3 regions of the Nitratireductor sp. WH36-1 genome follow, and region 3 is predicted to be linked to each of the others. Evidence: riboswitches for the same ligand, from Rfam matches in the RefSeq annotation. Region 3 holds a riboswitch; each other region holds the start of a gene.

Region 1 (6,835 bases), 580 kb from region 3:
GCCGTGGTGACCTCGGACTTGACCAGGCCAATGGCGTCGAGAATGTCCACGAAATCGGCGGTGGTCTCGTAATTGGTGTGGATCTCGCCGGATTCAAAGGCGCTTACCATGGCCGATGGATCGGTGCCGTAATCGATGAATTCGATGCCATCGAGATAGGCCTCGCCGCCCCACCACTTGCCGTCTTCGCGCTTCTTCAGTTCGACGCGGTTGCCCACTTCGTATGAAACGAGTTCGAAGGGACCGGTGCCGATGGGATTGGCGATGAAATCACGGCCCGTCTCATCGAAGCTCGGATGCACGATCAGGCCCGGATAGTCGGCCATGCCGGGAATGATGGAAATGTCAGGGGCAGACAGGTTGAGCTTCACCGTCATGTCGTCGACCTTCTCGATCGCGCCTTCGCGCGCCTTCTTGGTCTCCGGATCGATGAGTGCAGCCATGCGGGCGGGCATGGAGTTGCCCTCCACCGTCTGATCGCACCAGCGGTTGAAGTTGTAGATCACATCGTCTGCGGTAAAGGCGTCGCCATTGTTCCAGGTCACGCCCGGACGCACGTGGAGAATGTACTCGGTGGCGTCTTCGTTGACCTCCCAGCTCTCCAGAAGCCGGCCCTCAAAGGTGAAGTCGCGCGTGTATTTCACCAGCGGCTCAAGCGTCTGACGCATGGCGTTCGCGATCTCGGACCAGTCGGCCGTGCGCGGGTCTTTCGGATCCTTGATGAACATGGCCACACGCAGCGTGCCACCCATTTTGGGCTCCTGAGCGAGCGCATGGGTGGGCACGGCAAGGCCGAGCATGCCATAGGCGGCGGCTGTCGATGCGCCGAGTGCGCTTGCGAGCGCCAGGAACTCACGTCTGTCCATTTTTCCGACGCGCGCTTCGTTCGCCATTTCGGCGACGCGGGCTGGCACTTTCTCGCCATTGCTCTTGAAAAACGTCATCGACGCACTCCCATTTCTTGCCGTTATCAGTTTGTGTTCAGCATTTCCCATCGCGCCAGCGATGTCAAAAAACGACCGGGGCCAATGGTAAGTTTTGCAGGTTTTTCGACCGTTGAAATGACGAGTTTGCGACAAATGAGCCGCAAAACTGACAAATAAAGCCGATTTCGCAACAATTTTCGAAACCTGTACTGACAATCCCCGCCACTTGCGCCGTTATGGGCGCAACAGCCGCCCCACAGGCCGCGATTGACGCTGCCGGAGCCAGTTGGTAAGCGATTTTTTGTTCGCTTGAGGTGCTCCGGCAGGCACTCGCATGCCGGGGAAAAGGGAACACGGAACGGCCCTGCATGATCAGGCCGCAGCCGTGGCTGCTCCCGCAACTGTGAGCGCCGAGGCTCCTCCTATGCCACTGGGTGCAATGCCCCGGGAAGGCGAGGAAGCCGATGAAGCGCGAGCCAGGAAACCTGCCTTGAGCCGTCACCGACCGGATGCGGGACGCTTCCGGGGCTGTGGATCTCGCAGTGGTGACGAAATGTCATCGCTGGCGGGGGACAGATTCAGACAGCCATCGCTCTCCAGCAAAAGAAGCAGCATTCTCATGGAGAGCACGCATGCCATCCAGACGTTATCGCACCCGGCTCCTGCTCAGCGCTTCGGCGCTGCTGACGGGCCTTTCAGCCACCATGGCGGGCGCAGAAGACTATGTGCTTGAAAAACTGGTCATCACGCCCAACCGCACACCGGCAGAGGCCTCCACCGTGGGGTCGACGGTGAACGTGGTGGGCCGTGAAGAGATCGAGGAACAGTCCCTGCCGCTGGCCGTCGAGTATCTCGACCTGCTGCCGGGTGTGAGCCTCTCATCGCCGGGTGGCGTTGGCGCGGAGGGCAGCCTTTCGATCCGCGGCGCGCCGCGCCGCTATGTGAAGACGCTCTATAACGGCATCGACATTTCCGATCCGACCAGCCCACAGGTGCAGACGTCCTACCAGTATCTTCTGTCGGGCGGCCTGCAGAGCATCGAAGTGCTGAAGGGATCGCAGAGCACGCTTTACGGCTCCGATGCGATTGCCGGCGTGATCAGCCTGTCGACGCTGGGCGACATCGAACCGGGCATCGCCCATATCATTCAGGGCGAAGGCGGCTCGCACGGCACGGTCGGCGGCTCCTACGGCTTCAGGGCGGCGAACGAACAGTCGAAACTCTCCATCAACGCAACCGGCTACCGCACCGACGGCATTTCGGCTGCGGCTACGGGCACGGAGCGCGATGGCTATGAGAACGTCACCTTCGACGTGAATGCCGAGCATGCATTTTCCGACGTGTTCTCCGTATTCGGCTCGGCGCTCTACATCGACGCGGAAGCCGAGTTCGACAATCAGGGCTTCGGCACCATTCTGCCGAGCGACAATCTGACGGCGACCAACCACAGCAAACAGCTGGCCGGCCGCGCCGGCTTCAATCTCGACCTGATGGACGGCCGCTTCCGCAACACGGTTTCCGTGCAGGCCTTCGACCTGGAACGCTCCATCACCGGCACCGCGTTCGACGGCTCTTATGACGGTCGCCGCTACAAGGCCGATTATCTGGGCGCATTCGACGTCAATGAATGGCTGACGGTTCAGGGTGGCGCGGATTACGAACGCCAGAGCGCAGTCTTTCCCGCCGGCATGTTCAACCCCCAGATCGATTCCGATTTCTGGATCGCAGGCGTCTGGGGCGAGGCCATTGCCACGCCGGTAGAAAACCTGACGCTGACAGCCGGCCTCAGGCAGGACGAGCACAGCGAATTCGGCGGGCACACCACATACCGGGCAACCGCCTCCTATCTCATCGATGCGACCGGAACGCGTCTGCACGGCTCGGTGGGAACCGGCTTCCGTGCACCCAGCCTCAACGAGCTTTTCGGTCCGTTCGGGGCAAACCCCAATCTGCGGCCTGAAACCAGCTTCGGTTTCGACATTGGCGTGGAGCAGCGTTTCTGGAACGACAGGGCAATCGCCGACATCACCTATTTCCAGCTCGAGATCGACGATCTGATCGGTTACACGACCCAGTATAACCAGATCCCCGGCACGTCGCGCATGCGCGGTGTCGAGGCCTCGCTCAGCTATGCCGCGACCGACTGGCTGGACCTCACCGGAGCCTACACCTACACGCATTCGGTGGATCAGAACGATGCACGGCTGCCGCGCGTGCCGCGCCACGAGATCGGGCTGGTCGCCAGCGTTCGGCCTGCCGAGAAATGGACCATTTCGGCCTCGGCCAAGGCGGCCATCGACACGGTGGACACGGGCAATTTCAAGCTGGACGATTACCTGCTGGTCAACGCCAAGGTGGCCTACAAGCCGACCGAGGACACCGAGCTCTATGTGCGCGCGGAGAACCTGCTCGATCAGGATTATCAGACGGTGCGCGGCTACAACACGCCCGGCTTCTCGGTGTTCGCCGGGTTCCAGGCAAAGTTCGCGCCCTGATGCGTGAGCGCCGGAAACGCCTCTCCCGCCTTTCCGGCCTGACATTTCTGGCCGGCGCGCTTCTCAGTGCGCCGGTTTCAGCTGCGCCCGAGCGGGTCATGTCGCTCAATCTGTGCACCGATCAGCTGGCCATGACGCTTGCCGAACCGGAACAGCTGATCTCGGTTTCCTTCCTTGCCCGCGAGCCGGACCTTTCCATGCTGCATGAGAAGGCGCAGGGTTTTCCTGTCAATCGGGGTCTTGCCGAAGAAGTGTTTCTGGAAAAGCCGGACCTCGTGGTGACCGGCACCTACTCGCTGCACAACACGACCGCGCTTCTGAAACACCTCGGCTTCAGGATCGAGGAGTTTTCCTTCGTGCAGACGCTCGACACCATTCCGGGCGAAATCCGCCGCATGGGCGCGCTTCTCGGTCAGGAAGCGCGGGCCGAGAAGCTGGCCGATGATTTTTCGCGGGAGCTTGATGCCATCGCAAAAAGCCAGTGCGACATGCGCCCCACCATGATCGCCTATGATCAGAACGGGGTGGCGCTTGGCAGCGGAACGCTGGCCGATTCCGTTATGCAGGCGGCGGGCTTTGCCAATCTCGCGGCTGATCTCGGACTGGTGGGCGTTGCGCCCTTCCCGCTCGAACAGGTCATCGCCGCCCGGCCCGACGTCATCGTCACCAGCGCGTCAGAGGGCGCGCCCACCCTTGGCGAACATGTGCCGCGCCATCCGGCAATTGCCGCGCTGCCCGACACGCGCATCGGCGCATTCGTGCCTGCCGGCGCATGGTCCTGCGGGTCGCCCGCCGTGATTGAAGCCGTGCGCGCGCTGGCAAGCCTGCGCGCCGAAATCGCGCCCTGCCCGCAGGACGCCACGCAATGAAGCTCTCCATCTCGCTCGCAATGCTCGCCCTTGCGCTCTTCATCCTGTCGCTCCTGGTCGGGCCGGCTGCGCTTGGGATCGGAGACAGCATTGCAGGGCTTTTCGCCGGCGGCGGTGAAGCAGCCGCCATCATCATGCGCGAAATCCGCCTTCCGCGCGCTCTGCTCGGCCTTGCCATCGGCTTTTCACTCGGCCTTTCCGGCGCGGTGCTGCAAGGGTTTCTGCGCAACCCGCTCGCCGAACCCGGCGTGATCGGCGTTTCGTCCATGGCCGCACTCGGCGCGGTCGCCGTGTTCTATTCGGGGCTTGCGGGAAGCTCGCTCTACGCGCTGCCTGCCGGGGCGCTGATCGGTGCGCTTGCCGCCGTGCTCATCCTGCTTGCCATTGCAGCGCGTCAGGGCTCCACGCTCACACTCATTCTGGCCGGCGTCGCGCTATCGAGCCTTGCCGGCGCGCTGACCTCTCTGGTGCTCAACCTCTCGCCCAATCCGTTCGCCGCCTATGAAATCATCTTCTGGCTGCTGGGCTCGCTCAAGGACCGCTCCATGGAGCATGTGCTGCTTGCCCTGCCGCTGATGGCCGCCGGCTGGCTGCTGATTGCGCTTTCGGCGCGCGCCATCGATGCGCTGTCGCTCGGCGAAGAGGCTGCCGGCAATCTCGGCATTCATATGGGCCGCGCGCGTTTCCTGATCGTTGCCGGCGTGGCGCTTTCGGTGGGGGCGGCGACGGCGGTGGCCGGCACCATCGGCTTCATCGGCCTCGTGGTGCCGCATCTGATCCGCCCGCTCACGAACTGCATGCCAAGCAGTCTCTTGCTGCCGGCCGGCCTCGGCGGCGCGGCGCTGCTTCTGGCTGCCGACATTGCCGCCCGGCTCGTTTTGCCGGCGGGCGAACTGAATGTCGGCGTTCTGACGGCGCTGATCGGCGCGCCCTTCTTCCTGTGGCTCGTGATCCGCGCCCGCCGGGAGATGCTGTGATGAGGCTGCAGGCGGACAATATCAGCGTGAAGCTTGGTGGCAGGCGGGTGCTTGAGGGCGTCGGTTTCGACATCGAACCGGGTCAGGTAATCGGGCTGCTCGGTCCCAATGGCGCAGGCAAGTCCACATTGATGCGTGCGCTGACCGGGCAATTGCCGACTGAAGGCGCGATGCGGCTCGGCGCGCACGATCTCACCGCGATCAGCCCGGCCGAACGCGCGCGCCTTATCGCCTATCTGCCGCAACAGCGCATTATTGGCTGGCGTCTCACCGTGCGCGATCTGGTGGCGCTGGGCCGCCTGCCCTGGCGCGCCTTCGGACGCCGCCCGGATGCCGGTGATGAAGCGGCCATCGCCCGCGCGATGGAGATGGCCGATGTGACCCCGCTCGCCGACCGGATCGCCACCGAGCTTTCAGGCGGCGAGCAGGCGCGTGTACTGATGGCGCGCGCCATTGCGCAGCAGACCCCGCTGCTGATCGCTGACGAACCGGCCTCCGGCCTCGACCCGGCACATCAGATCACCCTCATGCAGTCGCTGAAGCGGCTTGCAGAGAATGAAGGGCGCACGGTTCTGGTATCGCTCCATGATCTGACGCTGGCAGCGCGCTGGTGCGGCCGGGTTATGCTCCTGAACAAGGGCAGGCTGACAGCCTTCGGCTCACCGGAAACCGTTCTTTCGGAAGCGCATCTGGCGGAGATCTATGGCGTGAAGGCCCATCGCGCACGCGACGAAGATGGCCTCATCATCGCCCCCGTCGGCCTCACAAAAAGTCAGAACAGAGACTAATTGCCGGTACGCTCCGCCATGGCCGCTTTGGCATTCAGAAGACCATCGCCGAACTCTTCATCCCGGCCCGGCGCTCCCAGATCCACCGCAGTGGTGCGCAGAAGTTCGGCCAGCGCTTCGGGCGCGGCGTCCTCGCCGGCATGCATGAGATTGGCAATCGCACCGGAAACGATCGCGGCGGCGAAAGACGTGCCCGTCACCACATCCATACCACCGGGGATGGGCGCGACAACGTTCACGCCCGGTGCGGAAAGGTCGATGTAGCGGCCGCGATTGGCCTGCCCCATCAGCCGGTCGTGAACGTCGGTGGCGGTCACGGCGATCACATCCTCATAGGCTGCCGGATAACCGAAAGGCGCGCCCGGTCCGTTGTTGCCGGCCGCAGCCACCAGAACGACGCCACGCGCCATCGCATTGTTGCAGGCAGCGGAAAAGAGCGGGTTTTCCGGCCCGACAAAGCTCATATTCACGATCTGCGCGCCCTCTTCCACCGCCCAGTCGAGTGCGGCGAGCAGCACATTCGTGCTGGACACGCCGCTCTCGAAAGCGCGCGCATGAAGCAGGCGTACGCCCGGCGCGATGCCGCGAAAGGTTTCGCCGCCGGCTATCAGGCCGGAGATGGATGTGCCGTGATCCCGGTCAGCCACCTCCATGTCGGGCAGCGCATCGAACGTGCCCGCGACACGCCCCTTCAAGGCCGGGTGATCCCCGTCAAGCGCGGTGTCGATGACCGCCACGCTCACATTCTCGCCGCTTGCAGCACCGGCATCGAGCGCGATG
Region 2 (6,835 bases), 340 kb from region 3:
TCTGGATAATGCGCGCACACGCTGCCTCAAGGTCACGGACCTCGTCGCGAATGGCAAGCGCGATCTGCCGGCAGGTCTCGCTACGCGGAATGTCGTCGCGCACGAAAGACCAGTTGAGAATGGTCACAGGGCCAGTCAGCATGCCCTTGACCGGCCTGTCCGTCAGCGACTGGGCATACTGCCACCACGAAACGGTCATCGGAGTGGGCCTGGATACGTCGCCGTAGATAACCGGCGGTCTGACATAGCGCGATCCATAGCTTTGCACCCAGGCGTGCTGGGTGAAGGCGAAGCCGGAAAGCTGCTCGCCGAAATACTGAACCATGTCGTTGCGCTCGAACTCGCCATGGACCAGCACATCGAGGCCGACGTCCTCCTGCCAGCGGATCGTCGCTTCGGTTTCCTTCTTCAGGAATGTGTCGTAGTCGACAAAGCTAAGCTCGCCGCGTGCATGTGCGGCTCTTGCCTTGCGAACCTCTGGCGTCTGCGGGAAGGAGCCGATCGTGGTGGTCGGAAAGGCGGGCAGGCCGAGCCGGGTAGCCTGTAGCTTCTGGCGCTCGACAAACGTGGCGCCGCGCGTCTTCATCTCGTCGTTGATCCGCGCCATGCGGCCCTGAACCAGAGGGTCGCTGACCTTGGGGGAGGCGTGCCGCGCGGCGACGGCATCGGCTGCTGCTTTCAGGGCACCGGCAACGTCTGCTCCGTTCCCGGACAGAACATCGGAGAGCACATGAAGCTCGTCCATTTTCTGCAGGGCGAATGCAAGCCAGGAGCGCAGGTCGGCGTCGAGCGTGGTTTCCAGTTCCAGATCGATGGGTACATGGAGCAGCGAGCAGGACGGAGCGAGCTGGACCATCGCTGCGCCGCGCGCCTTGACGACGGGCCCGAGCCTGTCTGCGAGGGAAGCCAGATCAGCGCGCCAGATGTTGCGGCCGTTGATCACGCCAAGCGACAGAACCAGATCCGGCCGCGCAGCGGCGAGCACCGCGTCGAGTTGCTCCGGCGCGCGAACGAGGTCCAGGTGAAGGCCGGCCACAGGCAGGGAAAGCGCGGTTTCCAGATTGCCGCCGAGCCCGCCGAAATAGGTTGCAAGCATGATCCGGAGATCTGGGGTAGCGGCTGCAAGCTTCCGGTAGGCAAGCCGATAGGCATCCTGTTCGTTGGGAATGAGGTCGGTGACGAGGGCCGGCTCATCAATCTGTACCCAGTCCGCTCCGGCCTCCTTCAGCTTGCGAAGCAGTTCTTCATAAACAGGCAGCAGGCGCGGCAGAAGCGCAAGCGGATCGTAGCCTGCATCGCTGGACTTGCCGAGTTTGAGGAAGGTGATCGGACCAAGGAGTACGGGCCGGGTATGGATGCCGAGCGCTTTTGCTTCAAGAAACTCATCCAGCGGCTTGGTGGAGGAGAGGGCGAAGACCTGGTCGTCGGAGAATTCCGGCACCATGTAGTGGTAATTGGTGTCGAACCATTTGGTCATTTCCTGCGCTTTGTGGCCGCCGGGGTGCCCGCATCCCGCATCCCTGGAGCCCTGGCTGCCGCGCGCCATTGCGAAATAGACGTCAAGCGGCACCGGGCCACCCTGCCAGCCATAGTCTGCCGGAACCGCGCCGACCATCACACTGGTGTCCAGTACCTGATCGTAGAGTGAGAAATCATTGGAAGGGATGATTGCAACGCCACGATCGCGCTGCTCCTTCCAGTTCTCGGCCCTGAGTTCCCTTGCAGTCTGGAGAAGGGTTTCTGCGCTGCTTTTGCCGGACCAATGGCTTTCAAGGGCGAGTTTCAGTTCTCGGCGGCGGCCGATACGCGGCACGCCGAGCGTGGAGACAGGAATTGAACGTTCAGACATGGCACACCCGATGCTGTTTGGGGCGGGGGGGGGGGCGTACGCAGACCGCGGCCTGAACGGCCGCCGCATGACGAACACCGGACACCCCGCCCGTTGACGTTGTTTCGTCATGGCAGGTCTCCTGGCTCACGGGTCTCGGCCTTGATCCGTCTTCCCGGACGTCTGTCCAGTGACTTGAATGGATTTCGGCTCGCCGCTGACAGTTGCGGGGGCAGCGCCGGATTTGAACCGGCTTCCCTCTTAGCCCGAATCCGCCTGAAGGCAGGTTCGAGAACCACGACGCGCCCAGATTCCTCGCAATGCGGCGGAAAGTCAAGAATGATATAAAGAAATGTTTATATCTTTACGTCTTGCCTGAAGGGTGATGTGCCTCTCTATTTTAGCTGTCGGGAAATCCTGTTCCGGAGTTGGTCCATGTGCGCGCGCGGGTCGGCCGGCAGACGGTTGACAGGCGCGGGTCTGAGTATACTTTTCGAAGCGGTCAAGGTTCCGTCGGCAGACCTGTCTCGGTCGGCGGCTAAGAGGGAATCCGGTTCAAATCCGGAGCTGACCCGCAACTGTGAGCGACGAGCCGCTTTGCCGATCATGTCACTGGCGTTATGCCGGGAAGACGGGTGAAGCTGTGATGAGCCGCAAGCCAGGAGACCTGCCTGATCGTGTGAAGTTCCGTGGTCGGGATATGCCACAGGAGCTCGTGCTTCGGAATATCCGGTTCCGACGCGCGATCTCCCTGCCGTTCCCGATCGCATCAGCTCGAGGAATGGCAGTGGATACGAATGCATTATTGAATGAAGGGCAGGGAAGCCGCGCGATCCTGCTTCTTGCAAAGTCGGCTTTTGCTGCTGCACCTCATGGCGAGATGGCGCGCCTCGCTGAAATGGCCGCAGGTTTTGAAGGTGTGACGGCGGTTCAGTACTGTTTCTCCGAACAGGGGACGCCGTCCTTGCGGTCCGCACTTCTGGAGCTGCGGGCAGAACATCATTCTGAGATCGTGATTGTCCCGCTCCTGCTTCCGATGGAGCCGAGCTTCCGGAACTGGCTGTCGAAATCGCTCCGGCGCTGGCAAGCCGAAACATCCGGCGGCTGGCCACCCATCCGCATAGCATCCGACATTGCCCGCAGTGCACATTTTGAACGGCTTCTTGGCGGTCTCATCGGCGACATTGTCCAGGAGCCGGCCGTTCCTCCCGCTGAAACTCCGGTGCGGGAAGGCTCTCTGGTGCCGGCGCAGAAAAGGCGGGTTCTGGTGTGTGAGGGCGGGGCGTGCAACGCTGCCGGGGCGGACGTTCTGTGGTGTCATTTGCGCAACCGGCAGAAGGAACTGAACCTGCGCAACACGGGGGATGGCACCATGACCGCGAAAGCAACCTGTCTCGGCCCCTGCAATCTCGCGCCGGTTCTTCAGGTATTTCCCGAAGGCACCTATTACGGTGGCGTGAATGAGGATGCGATAGACCGCATCATTGAAGAGCACCTGCTTGGGGGACGCGTTGTCGCCGATTTCGCCTATGAGCCGACCGGTCGCAAACAGCGGCTTCGCGGGACTTTAAACAGGTAATGGTAGCGGCGGGGAGGAAAACGGTTGGCCTTGCAGGTCAGATCAGGTTAACGATTGCGCGCCACGGTTCCGCAACGTCGGATGAAACGGGAACGCAGGACGGGTTCGTCCCAGTCTGCGGCTGCCCTCGCAACTGTAGGCGGCGAGTTCGGTATCGATCCACTGGTCAGTCGGCCGGGAAGGGATATTCGAACGCTTGAGCCGCGAGCCAGGAGACCGGCCTTGGCGCAAACGCAATTGTCGGCGAGGTGTCCGGCAAGAGGGTAGCGTAGACCGGTCTCGCGGGGTGCAAGGACGCCCTGCGGCGCATTCGGTCGATGCGGGCGCTCTTTCACGCACCTCCCGGCGCCCCGTGTCGATCGAGGTGATCATGTTGTTCAAGTCCGTTCTCGGCGCTGCCATTGTCGCGCTGTCACTCTCCCAATCCGCTTTCGCAGAAACCATTACCGATGATGTCGGGCGTCAGGTCGATGTCGACCTGCCCGTCAAGCGCGCTGTGATCTTCAACCGCTATTCGGTTGAATTCGCACGCGCCATCGGCGCCATCGAGCAGGTGGTTGGCACCGGCGCCAGCACCTATCGCGATCCTGCCTACTGGCCGGAATTCGGCCCCGACGACGTGGTGGGCCAGGGGCAGAGCGAGCCCAATTACGAGGCCATCATCGCCAAGAAGCCGGATCTCGTCATTCTGCCGCGCAACGGCGTTTACGAGGAGGCGGCGCGCCAGCTTGAGCCGTTCGGAATTCCGGTTCTGGTCGTAACCTCCTGGGATACGCTCAAGCATGTCGAGAACGTCAAGCTGATGGGCAAGCTCTTCGGTCGCGAAGAGCGGGCGGCCGATCTCGCCGCCTATTATGAGGATTACAAAGCGCTTCTGGCCGAGCGGCTTGAGGGCGTCGAGCCGGTGCCGGTTTATCTGGAGGAGAAGCGCCCGCTGGTGACGGTCACGCCGGGCTCTGGCTGGCACGACATGATCGAAGCCGGTGGTGGCAGGAACGTTTTTGGCGAAATCGTCATTGAGGACGAGCCGGCCGCGCGTGGCAATCCCAACGCCTTCACCATCGATCCGGAGGAACTGGTCGCGCGCGTGCCGTCGCTGATCGTGAAGCTGGAACCGGGCGCTTACACGACCATCCCCCAAGAGCAGTACAAGGCGACATGGGACGGGCTTATGGCGCGTGAGGACATCCGCGCCACCCCGGCGGCAGAGGCGAAGAACGTCCACGTCATCAACTACTACCTCGCCGGCGGCTCCTCGAAGATCACCGGCGCGCTGCAGATCGCCAAATGGGCGCATCCAGAGCTGTTCAAGGATGTCGATCCGGAAGAGGCCATGCGTCGCTGGATCGAGGACTTCCAGGGACTGCCCTATCAGCCGGGCATGACCTATCAGGGCGACTTCTGAGCAAGCTGACATGACGGGGCGGGGCCGATGACCGATACGCTTGAAACCGAAGCCGGGGGTACAGGTGCCGCCTCGGTCGAAAAAGGCAGGGGCCTTGCCGCCCGGTATCGGGAGGGCGGACGGCGACGCATTCTGCTGATCGCCCTGTCATTCGCGCTTTTGATGATTGCCGCCGCAGCGGTTTCCGTACGTGGCATCAACGATACAAGTGTCGGAACGCTTGCGCTCGTTCTCATGGAGCGGGCAAGCCTCGGCTATTTGCCAGGATCATCGGACGAACAGGCGGCGCGGGTTCTGCTTTACCTGCGCCTGCCGCGTGTGGTGATGGCGCTGGTGGCCGGCGCTGCCCTATCCGTGTCCGGCGTTCTCATGCAGGCCATTACCCGCAATCCGCTCGTCAGCCCCTATACGATCGGCGTGTCCTCGGCTGCCGGTTTCGGGGCTTCCGTCGCCATCATGTTCGGTATCGGTCTTCAGGCGGCAGGCGTCTATTTCGTCCCCCTGTCGGCCTTTGTCTGCGCGCTTCTGTGCGCGCTGGCCGTTTTTTCGTTGAGCTGGTGGCGGGGCATGGGGGCACAGGCGATGATCCTCACCGGCATTGCGCTGATGTATCTGTTCAGCGCATTGACCGCTGCGGTCCAGTTTGTCGCCACCGAAGAGCAGCTGGCCCGTGTCGTGCACTGGACGTTTGGCAGCCTCAACGGGGTGCAGTGGGATGCGGTCGGTCTGTGCGCCGCTGTTCTCTTCGCGGTGCTCATTCCGATCCAGGCAAGAGCCTGGCAGCTCAACGCACTCACCGTCGCCGGCGATGATGTCGCGCGTTCGCTGGGCGTCGATGTGCGCCGTCTGCGCACCTTCGCCATTCTCTTTTCCGTCGTCTCCGCAGCCTCGGTCATCAGCTTTGTGGGCGTCATCGGGTTCGTTGGACTGATCGGGCCGCATCTGGCACGCATGATGATCGGCGGTGATCACCGGCTTCTGCTGCCCTTCGCAGCAATCTGCGGCGCAGTGCTTCTTCTGGCCGCCGACACGATCGGGCGGCTGGCTTTCAGCCCGACGGTCCTTCCGGTGGGCATTGTCGTTGCCTTCGTTGGTGTTCCGGTCTTTCTGCACCTGATCGTGTCGCGGCGGCGGGAGGCTTTCGCATGACCCTTCTTGAAGCGCACAATCTGCGGCGGGTGCTGAACGACAACGCCGTTCTCGACGGCATATCGTTACGGGTAGGACCTGGCGAAATCGTCGGTCTGGTAGGGCCAAATGGCGCCGGCAAATCCACGCTGGTCCGCGCGATGCTCGGTCAGACGCGTCTCGAAAGCGGCCGGGTCCTGCTCGACGGGCGCGACATCGCTGGCATTTCGGCAAGGGAGCGGGCGCGGCTCGTGGCTTATGTTCCCCAGCGCACGCCGGACGGTTTTCCGGTCAGCGTTTTCGATGCCTGTCTTCTGGGGCGAACGCCCTATATGGGTATGAGCCCGGGCGCGCGCGACATTGCGCTGGTGGAGGAAGTTCTGGAAAAGCTCAATCTTTCCAGCCTTGCGTTCCGCTCCCTTGATGCGCTCAGCGGCGGAGAACGCCAGCGCGTCATGCTTGCGCGCGCCCTTTCGCAACAGACGCCGCTTATCGTGCTCGATGAGCCGACGAGCGCCCTTGATATTGGCAACCAGCTTTTCACCCTGCGGTTTCTGGCCGATCAGGTGCGCGAGCGGGGTGTCGGCATTCTGGTCGCCATACACGATCTGGCGCTGGCGGCGCGCTTCTCCAACCGGATCGCCCTGCTGCACAGGGGGCAGCTTATTGCCGAGGGGCCCTGGCAGCACGCGTTGACTCAGGAAACCATCCGCGCGACCTACGGCGTGGACGCAGAGTTTGGCGAACTGAACGGGGCGCCGGTGATTGCTCCGTTCGAGATGGAGCGGCAGGGCGGGGCCTGAGCTTCCTGTCGCCATACCAACTCCGCTTGAAACGGACGGTTTTCCCAGACTATCCGCGCGGTGTTTTTCGTCTCGGTCTGTGCAGCGTCGTT
Region 3 (6,835 bases):
GGAAGCGTTTTACATTGGCCGAAGACGTGCCGGCAGGAAGGGTATTCATCGCTTTCACCCTGAATGACTATTGTTCAGGATTGCGCTTCTAAACCTTCCAGTCAATGGAAGGTCAAGCGAGAAAATCACTGCATCGTGTCGGAGCCGGAAAAGGCGCTCAGGAGCAGGCGCAGATATTGCACTTCCGGGTGGTTCGGCAGCCGCCGGTCGATCTCGGCAAGCTGGCGGCGCGCTGCATATTCGAGATCGGCATCGCCCGGGAGGCTCAAAAGCCACTCCATGAAAGCGCGCTGCTGCGCGGGGATCGACCCCGCGCGCAACAGCTTCATTCTGGTTGCGTCATACGCCATGGATCAGTCCCAGCTCAGCGCGCCGCCGTTCTGATATTCGATGACGCGGGTTTCGAAGAAGTTCTTTTCCTTCTTCAGATCCATCGCCTCGCTCATCCACGGGAACGGGTTTTCGGTTTCGGCGAAGACCGGAGCCAGGCCAAGCTGGGCGCAGCGGCGGTTTGCGATGAAGTGCATGTACTGTTCGCACAGCGCCGCGTTGAGACCGAGAAAGCCGCGCGGCATCGTATCCCGCCCGTAGGATGCTTCCAGTTCGGCAGCATGCGCGATCATGCCCCGCACCTCGTCCTGAAAGGCGGGCGTCCAAAGATGCGGGTTCTCGATGCGGATCTGGTTGATGACGTCGATGCCGAAGTTCAGATGGATCGATTCATCGCGCAGGATGTATTGATACTGCTCGGCGATGCCGACCATCTTGTTGCGGCGGCCAAGCGACAGGATCTGTGCGAAGCCGGTGTAGAACCACATGCCCTCGAAGATGACATAGAAGGCCACGAGGTCACGCAGGAACGCCTGATCGGCCTCCGGCGTGCCGGTCCTGAATTCGGGATCGTCCAGATGCTGCGTGAAGTCGAGCGCCCATGCCGCCTTGTCGGTGATGGAGGGCACTTCGCGATACATGTTGAACAGCTCGCCCTCGTCCAGCGACAGGCTTTCCACGATGTACTGGAAAGTGTGCGTGTGGATCGCCTCCTCGAAGGCCTGACGCAGCAGATATTGCCGGCATTCGGGATTGGTGAGGTGCCGGTAGATCGCCAGAACGATGTTGTTGGCGACAAGGGATTCAGAGGCGGCGAAGAAACCGAGATTGCGCTTGATCATGCGCCGCTCGTCTTCGGTCAGGCCATCGCGCGATTTCCAGAGCGCAATGTCGGCCTGCATGGAGACCTCGGTGGGCATCCAGTGATTGTTGCAGCCGGCGAGATATTTCTCCCAGGCCCAGCGATATTTGAGCGGCAGGAGCTGGTTGACGTCGGCGCGCGCGTTGATCATGCGCTTGTCATCCACCGAGACGCGGGCCGCCCCGCGCTCGATCTCGCCGAGGCCCGTGGCGTCGGCCTCGTCAGCGGCAGGGTTCGCGGCAGTGGCGGGCTGCGATTGTTCGTTCCAGTTCAGCATTTTTTTGTCTTCCGATTGGGTTTGGGCGCTACGTACCCACCTTCGTCCTTCGACAGGCTCAGGATGAAGGTGGGGGGCTCAGGATGAGGGGGGGCTCAGGCTCACGATGAGGGTTGGGGCGCGGAGCGGGAGATGCGAAGGCCGGGCTACTGGCAGGCTTCGCACTCGGGATCGTCGATGGCGCAGGCCCTGCCCCATGCGGCGTTCGGATCGATGGCGATGGGCGCAGCAGGAACGCTCGTGGCGGCGACGGCGTTGAGCTTGCCGTCGGTTCCCTTGAGCGTGGATTTCTCCACATGGGTGGCCGAGCGCGAGCGCAGGTAATAGGTCGTCTTCAGGCCCTTACGCCATGCCAGCCGGTAGAGTTCGTCCAGCTTCTTTCCACTCGGATTGGCGATGTACAGATTGAGCGACTGGGCCTGATCGATCCATTTCTGGCGGCGCGAGGCGGCCTCGATCAGCCAGGCGGAATCGATCTCGAACGCGGTCGCATAGAGCGCCTTCAGATCATCCGGCACGCGGTCTATCTGACCGACGGACCCATCGAAATATTTGAGGTCCGACATCATGACCTCATCCCACAGGCCGCGCTCTTTCAGATCGTGAATCAGCGCCGCGTTCACCACGGTGAAATCGCCCGACATGTTCGATTTGACGAACAGATTCTGATAGGCGGGCTCGATGGACTGGGACACGCCGCAGATATTGGAGATGGTGGCGGTGGGCGCGATGGCCATGCAATTGGAATTGCGCATGCCGGTTTTCTTCACCCGCTTGCGCAGGCTCTCCCAGTCAAGCGTTGCCGCACTGTCCATCTCAACGCCCGGTCGCGCTTCTTCCAGAAGCCGGATGGAATCGATCGGCAGAATGCCCTTCGACCAGAGCGAACCGTCAAAGCTGGCATAGCGCCCGCGCTCGGCGGCAAGTTCCACCGAAGCGGCAATCGCATGATAGCCGATTGCCTCCATGCTCATATCGGCAAAGGCGACCGCCTGTTCACTCTGATAGGGAATGCGCAGCTTTTGCAGGGCATCCTGAAAGCCCATCAGGCCGAGACCGACCGGGCGATGGCGCAGATTGGAATGGCGCGCCTCGGGAATGGTGTAGAAATTGATGTCGATGACATTGTCGAGCATGCGCATGGCGGTGCCGACCGTGCGCGCCAGCCGCGCCAGATCGAGCACGCCATCGGCAATGTGATTGACGAGGTTCACCGAACCCAGATTGCAGACGGCCACCTCATTCCTGGACGTGTTGAGCGTGATTTCCGTGCACAGATTGGATGAGTGAACGACGCCCACATGGCCCTGCGGCGAACGGATGTTGCACGGGTCCTTGAAGGTGATCCAGGGATGGCCGGTCTCGAACAGCATGGTGAGCATGCGCCGCCACAGATCGACCGCGCGCACGGTTTTGAAGACACGCAGTTCACCGGCTTCCGCCTTTGCCTCATAGACCTCGTAGGCAGCGCGAAACGCCTTGCCATAAAGATCGTGCAGGTCGGGCGTCTCGTCAGGCGAAAACAGCGTCCACGAACCGTCCGCCTCGACGCGTTCCATGAACAGGTCCGGCACCCAGTTGGCCGTGTTCATGTCATGCGTGCGGCGGCGGTCGTCGCCGGTGTTCTTTCGCAGATCGAGGAACTCCTCGATGTCGATGTGCCAGCTCTCCAGATAGGCGCAGACGGCGCCCTTGCGCTTGCCGCCCTGGTTGACGGCGATGGCCGTGTCATTGGCGACCTTGAGGAACGGCACGACGCCCTGGCTCTCGCCATTGGTGCCCTTGATATGCGCGCCGAGACCGCGCACCGGCGTCCAGTCATTGCCGAGACCGCCGGAATATTTGGCAAGCAGCGCATTGTCCTTCACCGCCTTGAAGATGCCGTCGAGATCGTCAGCCACCGTGGTGAGGAAGCAGGAAGAAAGCTGCGGGCGCAGCGTGCCGGAATTGAACAGGGTGGGCGTGGAGGCCATGAAGTCGAAGGACGACAGAAGGTCATAGAACTCGATGGCGCGCGCCTCGCGGTCGATCTCGCGCACGGCAAGCCCCATGGCGACACGCATGAAGAACGCCTGCGGCAACTCGAACCGAATGCCCCCGGCATGAAGGAAATAGCGGTCGTAGAGCGTCTGGAGGCCAAGGAACTGGAAGTTCAGATCACGCTCCGGCCTGAGCGCCGCGCCAAGGCGCGCCAGATCGAAACGGGCAAGCTCGGGGTCGATGAGCTCGCTGGCAATGCCGCTCGCGATAAAGTCGGGGAAATAGCTTGCATAGCGCTCCGCCATTTCGGCCTGCGTCGCCTGCTCGGACCTGCCGGCCACAAAGGTCAAAGCCTCGCGCCGCAATTTGTCGAGCAGAAGACGCGCGGAGACGAACGCATAGTCAGGCTCCTGCTCCACCAGCGTGCGGGCGGCAAGGATGGGCGCAAGCGACAGCTCGTCCTGACGGATGCCGTCATAGAGATTGCGGCGGGCTTCCGTGAGGATCGGTTCGGCGGAAACGGTCTTGAGGCCGGCACAGGCTTCTTCGACGATTGCGGCAAGCCGCGCTTCGTCCAGCGGAACCAGCGTTCCGTCATCCGCCGTCATCTGCAGGGCGGATTGCGGGGCTTCCACACTGGCCGTCCCGGCGGCGCGTTCGCGGGCGCGCTCCTCGCGATAGAGCACATAGGCGCGGGCAACCCGATGATGCTCGCCACGCATGAGGGCGAGTTCCACCTGATCCTGAATTTCCTCGATGTGGAACAGACGGTCGGCATCGGCCCGGCGCGTGAGCGCGGACACGACCTGTACGGCAAGCTCCTCGACAATTTCATGGACACGGCGCGAGCCAGCGGCGGTGGAACCCTCAACCGCCAGAAACGCCTTGGTCAGCGCCACCGCGATCTTTGCCGGATCGAACGGTGTTACACCGCCACTACGGCGGATGACGCGGTAACCCGGTTCAAGAGATGTAGTTTCGGTGTTTGCAGTGGAATGCGGAACCGTGGCGGTGCCGTTGGTGTTTTGTGCTTCAGTGGTGTGTTGTGCTTCAGTCGCCGGCATGTAGACCCCCGTGGCGGTTGGACGGGGGCGCGGAGACATGCGGCGCGACGGCATTGCCGTGGCGACACACGCACCACCGGGACACCCCGCCCGTGGACGTTTATTTCGTCATGGCAGGTCTCCTGGCTCGCAGGTCATCACCGCTTTCCGGCCTTCCCGATGCGCTGGGGCATCAGTGACACAAAGTGAAAGCGGCTCGCTGCTTACAGTTGCGGGGGCAGCGCCGGCCTTGCCCAGAGGCGCACCGGCTTCCCTTTTCACTTCCGATCCCACGAGGAATCGAAAGAACCATAACCCCTACAGTTGGTATCTTCTGGATATATGAAGTCAATATATTGTTTCCGGGGAAAGCAGAAACAAACTGCTGGATTATTCGCAACGCCGCTTTGGGCATGGCTCTACGGCACGCGTGTGATCTCCTCCAGAACGGAAAAAATCCGTTCATCGTCGCATTGAGCAACGTTGAAACGCAGGAACCCGCAGGCCGAGCCTGACAGGCTGAAGGCGTTTCCGGGCGCGAGCACCACGTCCCTCTCAAGCGCATGGCGGGCAAGCGTGGCCGCATCCAGCCCGTCGGTCACCGCCGCCATCATTCTGTGCGTGGCAGGCGCCAGATTTTCCGCCGGGCGCTCAGGCGCGCCGCCGGCAGTTGGTCAAGATCTCAGGCGAAGCTCGACGTCTTGAGGAATTCGGCAAGGCGTTCGGTCTGCGGCTTCAGGAACATCACCTTCGGATCCCCCTCCTCGCCGATTACCCCCTGGTTCATGAAGATGACGCGGGAGGAAACCTCGAAAGCGAAGCGCATTTCGTGGGTGACCAGAAGCATGCTCATGCCATCGGCAGCCAGATCCTTGATCACCTGAAGCACTTCGCCCACCAGTTCGGGATCTAGCGCAGACGTTACCTCATCAAAGAGCATGAGGCGCGGGTTCATGGCGATGGCGCGGGCGATGGCCACGCGCTGCTGCTGACCGCCGGACAGCTGGCCGGGGTAGTGATCCGCGCGCTGGCCGAGACCGACGCGCTCGAGCCATTTTTCCGCGACGCTGCGCGCCTCGTCGCGCGCCATCTTCTTCACCTTGATCAGGCCGAGCATGACATTGGATGCTGCGGTCATGTGCGGGAACAGGTTGAACTGCTGGAAGGCCATGCCCGTCAGCGCGCGCTGGCGGGCGATTTCCTTCTCGCTCTTGCGAACGCGCACGCCGTTGCGCTCTTCATAGCCGATGGGTTCGCCATCGATGAGGATGCGGCCGCCCTGAAAATCCTCCAGCATGTTGATGCAGCGCAGCATGGTTGTCTTGCCGGAGCCCGACGAACCGATGATCGAGATCACCTCGCCCTGCTGCATGGTGCAGTCGACGCCCTTGAGCACCTCCACCGAACCGTAGCGCTTGCGCAGGGCCTGAATTTCAAGAAGGTTCTTCGTCATGTCGGGTACTCTCAGGATGGAACAGACACCTTGCGCTCGACATATTTGCCGAAGCGCTCGATGGCGTAATTGATGGCGAAGTAGAGAAGGCCGGCCAGGAAATAGAACTCCAGGCTCATGAAATTGCGGGAGATGATCTCCTGCGTGCGGAGCAGAAGCTCGGCCACGCCGATGACGGACAGAAGCGTGGACGCCTTGACCATCTCCGCAGCCGTGTTCACCCAGGTGGGCAGCATCTGGCGCAGCGCCTGCGGCCACAGAACCGAAGTGAAGGTCTGGCTGAAGGTGAGGCCGATGGCCTTGGCCGCTTCTGTCTGCCCGGGCGGAATGGCCTGCAGCGCGCCGCGCACGATTTCACCCACATGCGAGGAGCAGAAGACCGCCAGCGCAAATACACCCGCCTGAAACGCGTTCAGCTCAATGCCGATCGTGGACAGGATGTAGAAGCTGGCGAGCACCAGAACGAGCACGGGCGTGCCACGGATGAAATCCGTATAGGCGCGCACGACAAAACGCAGCGGCCTGTTTCCATAGGTCAGCGCAAGCCCGACCATAACGCCCAGCACGGAGCCCAGGGCGATGGCCAGAAGCGAGATTGAAACGGTCAGGCCAAGGCCGCGCAGGATCACGAAACGGGCAAGCCAGACCTGATCGAGAAATGCGAGAAACTCGTTCATCGGCTCACCTCGAAATCACAAGACGACGCTCGACCATGCGCATAAGCGCGGCCAGCACCGTGCAGGTGGCGACATAGAGACAGGAAGCGACGATCCAGGTCTCGACCACACGGAAGGTTTCGACATTGATCTTGCGCGCCTCGAAGGTGAGTTCCGGCACCGCGATGGCTGCGGCCAGAGACGTGTCCTTGAAAAGCGAGATCAGCGTGGAAG

What was found. Region 3 has a riboswitch for cobalamin ahead of AC4PTT_RS04640 (ribonucleoside-diphosphate reductase subunit alpha). Riboswitches for the same ligand answer to the same signal wherever they lie in the genome.
Region 1: another riboswitch for cobalamin. It lies ahead of AC4PTT_RS07380 (TonB-dependent receptor plug domain-containing protein); the one in region 3 lies ahead of AC4PTT_RS04640 (ribonucleoside-diphosphate reductase subunit alpha).
Region 2: another riboswitch for cobalamin. It lies ahead of AC4PTT_RS06200 ((2Fe-2S) ferredoxin domain-containing protein); the one in region 3 lies ahead of AC4PTT_RS04640 (ribonucleoside-diphosphate reductase subunit alpha).

The regions. Positions count from the first base shown of each region.
Region 1 is NZ_CM178970.1:1,539,295-1,546,129, reverse strand. It holds gene AC4PTT_RS07385 (ABC transporter substrate-binding protein) at 1-944, opposite strand, end outside; cobalamin riboswitch at 1,222-1,433, shown strand; gene AC4PTT_RS07380 (TonB-dependent receptor plug domain-containing protein) at 1,559-3,421, shown strand; gene AC4PTT_RS07375 (ABC transporter substrate-binding protein) at 3,421-4,290, shown strand; gene AC4PTT_RS07370 (FecCD family ABC transporter permease) at 4,287-5,267, shown strand; gene AC4PTT_RS07365 (ABC transporter ATP-binding protein) at 5,267-6,055, shown strand; gene AC4PTT_RS07360 (S8 family serine peptidase) at 6,052-6,835, opposite strand, start outside.
Region 2 is NZ_CM178970.1:1,299,401-1,306,235, forward strand. It holds gene metE (5-methyltetrahydropteroyltriglutamate--homocysteine S-methyltransferase) at 1-1,849, opposite strand, end outside; cobalamin riboswitch at 1,944-2,143, opposite strand; cobalamin riboswitch at 2,317-2,516, shown strand; gene AC4PTT_RS06200 ((2Fe-2S) ferredoxin domain-containing protein) at 2,616-3,407, shown strand; cobalamin riboswitch at 3,455-3,646, shown strand; gene AC4PTT_RS06205 (ABC transporter substrate-binding protein) at 3,778-4,812, shown strand; gene AC4PTT_RS06210 (FecCD family ABC transporter permease) at 4,840-5,961, shown strand; gene AC4PTT_RS06215 (ABC transporter ATP-binding protein) at 5,958-6,743, shown strand; gene AC4PTT_RS06220 (helix-turn-helix domain-containing protein) at 6,793-6,835, opposite strand, start outside.
Region 3 is NZ_CM178970.1:954,958-961,792, reverse strand. It holds gene AC4PTT_RS04655 (heavy metal translocating P-type ATPase) at 1-49, opposite strand, end outside; gene AC4PTT_RS04650 (hypothetical protein) at 126-350, opposite strand; gene AC4PTT_RS04645 (ribonucleotide-diphosphate reductase subunit beta) at 354-1,469, opposite strand; gene AC4PTT_RS04640 (ribonucleoside-diphosphate reductase subunit alpha) at 1,616-4,513, opposite strand; cobalamin riboswitch at 4,609-4,821, opposite strand; partial or broken gene AC4PTT_RS04635 (PLP-dependent aminotransferase family protein) at 4,912-5,088, opposite strand; gene AC4PTT_RS04630 (amino acid ABC transporter ATP-binding protein) at 5,175-5,945, opposite strand; gene AC4PTT_RS04625 (amino acid ABC transporter permease) at 5,957-6,622, opposite strand; gene AC4PTT_RS04620 (amino acid ABC transporter permease) at 6,627-6,835, opposite strand, start outside.